Regions from separate parts of the Shewanella sp. MM_2022_3 genome, predicted to be linked through region 2. Evidence: predicted binding sites of a transcription regulator. Region 2 holds the regulator's gene; the other holds the start of a gene.
The links. The regulator sigma-54, encoded in region 2, starts transcription at its own class of promoters, with help from an activator protein. The targets are predictions, from matches to a motif close to GTTGGCACGNNNNTNGNNT.

Region 1 (4,513 bases), on a different contig from region 2:
GAAAGTCGACATTAATCCACAAACGGTCGATAACCGAATGCTGCCAGCACAGTGCACATCACCAATAAGGGTCGAATTAGCTTCAGAACGCGAAATTAGCCGTAATAACACAATAAAAGTCAGTTGTGATACCCCCGATCTCGCCTACCCTTGGCAGATTTTTATGTCTGTTAGAGTAGACATTCTTTTTCCTGTTGTGGTCGCAACCGAAACCTTAGCGCCAGGTGAATTAATCAGTCCTTCACAGGTCGAGATCCGCTATGTTGACCAAAATAGTTTGCGTGGTATGCAATTTAGCGATACTAATCAGCTTACAGGCGTGAGAGTTAAACGCCGAGTCGCGAAAAATTATCCTATTTTTGCGAACAACCTTTGCTTTGTCTGTAAAAATGACACAGTGTCGATTTATGTGCGTTCAAATAACTTCGTACTAAAAACTGTGGGAGAGGCGCTGCAAGATGGTAATATCGGCGACCAAATTCGAATCAAAAATAGCAGTTCTAACAAAGAGCTAGATGCCATAATTACAGCGATTGGCGAAGTAGAAGTTAGAATGTAAAATAAGCTAAAGCTTTTCGATAAGCTGCCGATACCCCAGTTAAGAAATCCGTATACATGACGCTGGAGCCTAAAATGGCAATTGATATTAGCAAATTTAACGCCGGAGCGGCCGCACAAGTCCGTTCAAACAGCACTAAACAAAGCAGCGAAAGCGAGAAAACCTCTCAGGTAGCGGCTAAATCAACTCAACTAAAAGGTGACTCTGTTGTCATTACGGCTCAAGCTCAACAGTTACAAGGAGCTCAAACCAAAATGGCCAGTCTACCTGAAGTCGACCAAAAGAAGGTGGCCGAAATAAAACAAGCCATTGCCGAAGGTCGTTATAAAATTGATCCCGAAAAGTTGGCTGCGAATATTGCCAGCTTCGAAGCAGAATTAAATGAGCTTAATAAAGAGTAACTATGACAGAAATAGCTAAACTGGTAGATCAACAACACGCCCATTTGGCTGTTCTTAAACAAATTATTCTTAAGGAAAAAGGCGCTTTGGTTGACCAAAACGCCGATTTGCTTTTGTCCCTTGCTGAGCAAAAATCAACATGTCTACAAGCCCTTAAAGCAAATGATGACTTGCTGGCTAGTCACAGCGATAAAGCCTTACTCACAGAGCAAGTTGAGCTATCCGATAAAATGGCAGTGGTTAAAGAGGCTCTAGCAGAATGCAAAGATCTCAACGCACAAAATGCTAGTTTGATCGAGATGAATCTTGCAAGCCTAAACCGCTTTGCTCAAGCCTTGCAGGCGAGCCGAAATGCCACCACGCTGACGTATAACGATAAAGGTAAAACCTCAACAATCTCAAGCTTAGGCAATGATCTAAAAGCGTAAGGTGTTATAAGTACAAACGGATTTCAAACAAAAACCGCGCTTAGTAAGCGCGGTTTTTGTTTATCGATTATCCGTACCCAAACCATCTCATGCTTGTCTTCTGGCGGATAGGAGATGACACCTTAAAAGTAAGTGACTTCTTTAATTCTCTGTGGCCGACTCTGCTGCTGATAGATTTGCCATACCTTAGAAAAATCAAGTTCTAACTCAGTAACGTAATGCTCACCTGCGGGATAACTTTTAACTACTCTTGCGCCGCGGATCACCCCAGTGACTGAAGCTTTAACATTATCATCGGTTAGCATCCAATCACTGACACTGCTGTTAGCGGTGATCTTTTGGCCGTATACTTGTTCAGCTAGCTCACGGTAAGCCACAATTTTAGATGCTTGCATCGCCATCAACATTCTTTGAGATTGCTCTTTCGCTGGTTGAGTCGCTAACGGGGCATAACCAATGGCCGTTAGCTTAGGGAAGCTAGATGGAGGAACATCTTCCCACTGCACATACTTGTCTCTAGAGGCACAACTTGTCAGTAGAAGCGCCGCAATCACTAACAGATAGCGTTTCATTTTCCATCTCCTAATACACGCACTTCATTCATACCGGGAGCCGACTGACGATATAAAATCCCATCGTGGGAGATCACTTGCTCAGAGGGCTGCATATAATTGCTTAATTCTTTTTGTGTAACAAAGGTCTGTGAAGCTGACACCACTCGGTTGTTACTTAAGGTAACGATTCGAGTATTAATGGCTAAGCCATTGGTCGTCGGGCTCATCGTGGATACCACAATATGGTCAACAGGTAAGTTGGTCGAAAGCTTTTGCCAATCACGCGTCAAAATAAAATCGCCCTCGCCAGTAACACGCAGTCCATCGGCGAGATTTAACTCCACCACGTTAAATTGAAAACTGTGCAACGATGCCATGAGTCCCTGCTGCAATTGCAGCGCAACCGCATTCGTACTCGTCATGTCGCCCACCAATACTGGTGTAGTTACAACAATAGGTTGATCAGGACGCAATGCATCATTTTGCTTGACTAGCTCGGTCACAATACGCTGAGCTAAATGATTAATCACCGCTGTCGGCGGCAAACCATTGCCATCAACTAGGCTAGGTTTTGGCGGCACAACGGGTTTAGTCGCACACCCAATCAGCACCAAAAGAGCCAGGGGAATGAACGCACGCTTTAGCATGGGAATAACCTCATTATCGATATCAATGCGCCTCAAAGCGAGCCGCAATCTTTAGTCAAAAAGATTGCAAATATTAGACCAAGTCAAAATACAATCCTTGATTCACTCACCTGATTATCGACAACGGTGCCAATAACTTTACCCTCTTTACCTATTCAGCAACTTCAGATAGTTTGGGGATATTTCATAAATCAGGCACGGAACTTGCTTTTACAGCCAATAAAACCGCCATTAAACTGACTCAACTGATTGGCACAATTGACCTGAAGGGCTTATTAATGAACATACTCAGAAAGCACTTGCTCATCATTAGCAGCCTACTGCTGGCCGCACTTCAAGCTAATCAAGCACAAGCAGAATGGGTCGAAGCCAGTGGTGAAGCAATCATCACTAATGGCAACATCGCCCAAGCGCGGGAAGAAGCCATCAATCAAGCGGTTAGCTATGCCACCCTCAGCACCGGGATCCAAATATCCAGTGAACAACAAACCACCAACGGCAATCTCACACAAGACAGCTTCGCCATTAATCGTAACGCTCAAGCGATTAGTATTCAGTTAGTAAGTGAACGCATTCAAGGGAATAAAATTTATGTGTCGCTCAGGCTCGATCTGAATGATGACCCAACACAACAATGCCCTACGGGCCAATTAAAAGCCGCGATCCTTATTCCCCAAGCCCAAATAAAAGATCGAGCACAATTACGCTACGGCCAATTATCAGGATTTGAAGAAGTCATCTCCGAAAGACTCGGTAACAGTATTGATGGCTACTCATCAACTGGATACAGCCATATCCATGCCAAAGAAAGACTCGATATCGCACAAGAACTGGTCGATATCCGCGGCTATAGACTTCCGAGTTGGCTGAGTGAAATTACCGATAGCCAATACATTTTACTACCGCAAATTATTGATATTTCAACCGAGCCAGTACAAGCCACCTTTATGGGATGGTGGGATGAAGCGCCACAAAGGCAGTTCCAATTAAAGCTTAGCCTCTATCACGGCATTAGCGGTGAAGAAGTATGGAACAAAACCTACAGCACATCGGCTCGGTGGGAATTTGAGGAACAAGCCATTGTTGCCCCCAATAGTGATAGATTTTGGCGTTCATCCTACGGCAAAAATATCAGCCAACTGCTGCAAGAAGCGACTCGCGATATTGATAACACGCTCAACTGTAGACCACTACTTGGGCAAGTTGTCAGTCGTCAAGGAGATCGGATTATTCTCAACCTAGGCCGAAAACATGGCATTCGAGTTGGTGATAAGTTCCAAGTGGTGTTACAACGCAATTTACCGGATAGACTCAATGAAATGCGTGCCATTGCTACCAAAAGCCGAGCAACAGTGCAAATTGAACAAGTGAGTGAAGAAAGTGCAACAGCCGTACTCGTTGACCAAAATGCGGTTTACAATGTACAGATAAACGACATCGCGCTTAAGATTTAAGCAACTAAATCATAAGCCTTTTAATCAAAGATAAAACCAGTATAATCACCAGTGTCTCTTCATAGCTCAACAGGATAGAGCAGCCGCCTCCTAAGCGGCCGATCGGGGTTCGAGTCCCTGTGGAGAGACCAGATAGTGATGTCGGTAATATCAACACGAAAGCTTCCGAGGAAACGGAATGACTGAACTATTTGCCACTAATCTGAGTATTATTGCTAAACGCTGGCCAATTGTGGCTGCTGCGATAAAAAGCCAATCAATTGACCATCTTGATGCACACTTAGTCCAAGGCCAAAACCAAACTATCAGTGTTAATGGCATTCAGCTCAGCAGTCGCCATGACCGCATCGCTGAAGCACAGCTGTTTATTAGTACCCTTCCCTCAAATGTTCACCAAGTCACGGTTTATGGCGTGGGTATGGGTGATGTGCCGAGTCTATTAACGGATAATCCGCAATATCAAAAAATCG
Region 2 (4,513 bases):
AGTGGCTGGCGATTTAAAAACTCCGCTACGGGTTCATCTAAACCGGTGAGAGGTCTAAGCTCCGGTTCCCAATGGGGATTTGGCAAAAAGCGCACATCAAACATAAAGTCAGCTTCGGTCGGCATACCATGCTTAAAACCGAAGGACTCGAAGTTGATCACCAGTTCCTTATCGACACTGCCAAGGAGTATTTGCCGCACTTGGTCGCTGAGTTCATAGATATTCAGATTAGAGGTATCTATATAGTGATCCATCTGCTGTGACAGCGGCTCGAGCAATTTGCCTTCAAGCTTGATGGCTTCTTGCAGTGACACTCGGCTCTTAGATAAGGGATGTAAGCGCCGCGTTTCACTGTAGCGTTTGAGCAACACTTTATCGCTGGAGTTTAAGAAGAAGCTGGTGAGTTCAGTGCCCGTAGGCAGGCTGGCAAGCTGTTTAACCAGCACTTTGTCTTGCTCTGGTAAATTGCGCACGTCAACACTGATAGCAACGAGATCGTTACTGCCTTTGAGCTGTTCAAGCAAACTGCCAATCAAAGGCAAAGGCAAATTATCGACACAATAGTAGCCGAGATCTTCAAGCACTCTAAGTGCGACCGATTTGCCTGAGCCTGAACGCCCTGACACTATGACCAGTTTCATCCAATGATTACCTGATAGAGTTCCGTTTCATCATGCGTCTTGCGCAATTGTTTTAATATTTGCTTGTCACTGAGCTTTTCAGCCATGCATGACAAGGTACTTAGGTGCTGCTGACATTGGTCGGCAGGCACGAGTAGTGCAAATAAAATATCGACGGGTTGTTTATCGATAGCATCAAAGGCTATCGGCTCCTCACATTTTATCAATATCGCTATGGGTTGTGTTATATCGGTTAATCGACCATGTGGAATGGCGATACCGTTACCTATACCTGTGCTACCCATCTTTTCGCGCGCCACGAGGCTTTCGAAGATCTCTTGAGATGAGAGGGTGGGGTACTGGGCAGCGGCTAAGTCGCTGATGAGTTCCAGTACCTTTTTCTTACTGCCCGGAGTGGCGCAGGTTGTGCACTCCGGCCGCAGTATGGTACGAAGTTCCATTGCTAGTGTTTTGTTAACTTCTCTTTGTGTTTAATAACCTGACGATCAAGTTTATCAATCAGGACGTCTATGGCAGCATACATATCTGCATGCTCTGAAGTCGCGAAGACTTCACCACCGGTGAGGTTGATTCTCGCTTCGGCAATCTGTTGCATTTTCTCAACATTGAGCACAACGTGCACATTATTGATCTGTTCGAAATGACGTTCAAGTTTTGAAAACTTTTCCTCAACATATGCCCGTAACGATTCAGTAATCTCGATATGGTGTCCACTTAGGTTTATTTGCATAGAAACGTCCTCCGATACTCACAATAGGCTATAAACTTTTACGCTGATTGGAAGGGGGAATAAGCATCGCTTCTCGGTACTTCGCAATGGTTCTGCGCGCAACGTTAATTCCCTGTTCTGCCAGAAGTTGAGCCATCTTGCTGTCGCTTAATGGTTTTTTCTGGTTTTCCGCTGCAACCAGTTTCTTAATGAAAGCTCTGATTGCTGTGGATGAGCACTCACCGCCATCATCCGTCCCGACGTGGCTTGAGAAGAAATATTTTAGTTCAAAAAGTCCTTTTGGGGTATGCATGTATTTTTGAGTCGTCACCCGTGAAATGGTGGACTCATGCATTTCTACCGCTTCGGCGATATCGTTTAGAACCATGGGTTTCATGGCTTCTTCGCCATATTCGAAGAAACCTTGTTGGTATTGCACTATGCAGTTTGCCACCTTGAGCAGTGTTTCGTTGCGGCTTTCAAGGCTTTTGATAAACCATTTGGCTTCCTGCAAATGACCACGAATAAATTGGCTATCTGCTTGATTTTTTGAACTACGAGCCATTGCTGCATATTGCTGATTGACGTTGATTTTTGGCATGCAGTCAGGGTTTAATTCGACCACCCAACGGCCGTTTTTCTTCGACACCGAAACATCGGGGATCACATATTCTTCATCGACAGGGGTGATGAGTAAACCGGGGCGAGGGTTCAAGGTTTGGATCAGCGCAATACTGTCCCTTAACTCGTCCTCTTTCAGTTTGGTCTTACGCATTAACAGCCTAAAGTCGCGGGCGGCGATCAGATCTAGATGATCTTTGATCAGCATGCGGGCATTTTCGATGTGAGGGGTATCAGGCGAAAAATGAGATAGCTGGATCAGTAAACATTCGCTTAAATCCCTTGCCGCGACACCAACGGGGTCGAAGTGTTGAATACGCTTGAGCACGGCTTCGACTTCGTCGAGTTCAATCTCGGGATTGCCCATGGCTTCGAGGATATCTTCAGTGCTTTGAGTGAGATAACCTTGATCGTCGATGGCATCAATAATCGCGGTGGCAATGGCTAAATCGGTTTCAGAGAAGGGCGTGAGGTTTTTTTGCCATTCTAAATGTTCGTACAACCCCTCGCTAGTTTCCCCTTGGAAGGGCATGTCATCTTCACGGCTGGCGCCAGAACCTGAGTTTGGCGATGCGGTAAAGACTTCATCCCAAGTGGTATCCATGGGTAACTCTTCGGGCAGAGATTCTTTGGTCAGCGACTCGGCAATGTCCACGGTGGAATTATCTTGTTCCTGTGGCTGGGCAGTCGTTTCGCTAAAGTCGGTATCGGCGATATCTTGCTTACGTTCGCTAGGCGCGTCAAATTGCTCCTCTTCCAGCTCGAGAAGAGGATTAGAGTCTAAGGCTTGCTGGATTTCTTGTTGCAGTTCCAATGACGACAGTTGCAGCAGGCGAATGGCCTGCTGAAGTTGTGGCGTCATGGTTAACTGTTGACCCAGTTTGAGCTGGAGTGACGCTTTCATGTTACCGCTGATCCCTAGGTTATTATTGTGAGTTTAGGTCGCTTGATATCATATGGATGGAGCCTAGCGCTCTCAAATTCAAGGCTTATTAGCTTTGTTTTAGTAACTATAGCCTGAATTGTTCACCTAAGTACACAGCCCTAACTTGCTGATTGTCTAAGATCTCTGCGGGTGTGCCCTCGGCAATAAGATTACCGTGACTCACAATGTAAGCATGTTCACAGACGTCTAAGGTCTCGCGCACATTGTGGTCAGTGATAAGTACTCCAAGGCCTCGGCTCTTAAGCTGCTCGATAATTTTCTTGATATCGATAACGGAGATCGGATCAACGCCCGCAAAGGGCTCATCAAGCAGAATAAACTTGGGGTTGGCCGCTAAGGCGCGGGCAATTTCGACGCGGCGACGTTCACCGCCCGATAAGGACATGCCTTGGCTGTCACGAATATGGGTGATATGGAACTCTTCTAGCAGTTGCTCTAGTGCTTCTTCGCGCTGGTCACTATTGAGCTCTTTACGGGTTTGCAGTACCGCCATGATGTTGTCGTGTACGGTTAATTTACGAAAGATACTCGCTTCCTGTGGTAGGTAACCAATACCTTTGCGGGCACGCAGATGCATAGGATCGGCGGTTAAATCATCATCGTCGATAAAGATATGGCCTTTATCGCTTTTAACTAAGCCCACGACCATGTAAAAGGTGGTGGTTTTGCCCGCGCCGTTAGGGCCGAGTAGGCCGACGACTTGACCCGTTTTGACCGTCAGGCTGACATCTTTGACAACCTGACGACTCTTATAACTCTTGGCGAGATTCTGTGCTTTTAAGGTGATTTGGGTCATTTAGAATCCTGTTTTTTCACAGGTTTATCTGTTGGTGTATTTTTGAGTTCTTCCTGATAATTATCAGGTTGAATAATGGTAATTACGCGATCATCACCATTGCCGCTACTTTCGGCGATCAGTTTTTGCTGAATAATATCGTAACGAATTAAATTGCCTGTAACTTGACTACCCGCTTGGTCTAGGGTCGCTGTACCAGTTAGGGTCAACGTCCGAGTGGCCATTTCATAGCGAATCTCTTTGGCGCTAGCAGATGCAGGGCGGCCATCATCCAGGATTTGGCTGTAGGTTGCTGGATTTCCTGTAGCCAGTAAGACTTTACTATTTTCGCCTTCGACAGAAAATGCACGGAGTTGATCCGCATGGATTTTAATTGAGCCTTGAACAACTTCAACGGGACCGAAGAAAATGATCTGATTGTTTTTAATGTCCGCAGTTTGACTGACGGCTTTAATTTTCACTTCTTGCTGTAAGTCACCGATCTTGGCGAAGGCATTCATGCTTGTCATTAGCATTAGGCTGGCAAGTAATATGTTATTTTGCTTCATAGGTTCCTACTACCTGACTGGTCAATTGCACTTCCTGCGCGTTAAGGTCGGCATAAAGGCCTTGCCCTTGAATATTAAAATCTTTCCCTGTGACGTAAATGATGCGGTCAGAGGTCATTATCATTGTGTTGAGATCGAGTTCTAAAAAACTGGTGGACAAGGTTTGTATCGGTTCACCAGGGCTGATGGCATCGATAATAACATTATTTTCTAATACAACCTTGCCAGTATCTTTGTTGAGTCGACCTTGAT

Region 1: MMG82_RS09885 (flagellar assembly protein FlgT) is a predicted target of sigma-54. The motif match lies at 2,781-2,799, and genes of this name have one in related genera.

What each region holds. Positions count from the first base shown of each region.
Region 1 covers NZ_JAKZGV010000013.1:68,932-73,444, forward strand. The annotation lists gene flgA (flagellar basal body P-ring formation chaperone FlgA) at 1-559, shown strand, start outside; gene flgM (flagellar biosynthesis anti-sigma factor FlgM) at 634-960, shown strand; gene MMG82_RS09870 (flagellar protein FlgN) at 963-1,388, shown strand; gene MMG82_RS09875 (LPP20 family lipoprotein) at 1,511-1,960, opposite strand; gene MMG82_RS09880 (FlgO family outer membrane protein) at 1,957-2,589, opposite strand; gene MMG82_RS09885 (flagellar assembly protein FlgT) at 2,868-4,043, shown strand; tRNA gene MMG82_RS09890 (tRNA-Arg) at 4,099-4,174, shown strand; gene MMG82_RS09895 (6-hydroxymethylpterin diphosphokinase MptE-like protein) at 4,222-4,513, shown strand, end outside.
Region 2 covers NZ_JAKZGV010000001.1:30,640-35,152, reverse strand. The annotation lists gene rapZ (RNase adapter RapZ) at 1-641, opposite strand, end outside; gene ptsN (PTS IIA-like nitrogen regulatory protein PtsN) at 638-1,081, opposite strand; gene hpf (ribosome hibernation promoting factor) at 1,084-1,371, opposite strand; gene MMG82_RS00185 (RNA polymerase factor sigma-54) at 1,400-2,875, opposite strand; gene lptB (LPS export ABC transporter ATP-binding protein) at 2,982-3,713, opposite strand; gene lptA (lipopolysaccharide transport periplasmic protein LptA) at 3,710-4,261, opposite strand; gene lptC (LPS export ABC transporter periplasmic protein LptC) at 4,248-4,513, opposite strand, start outside.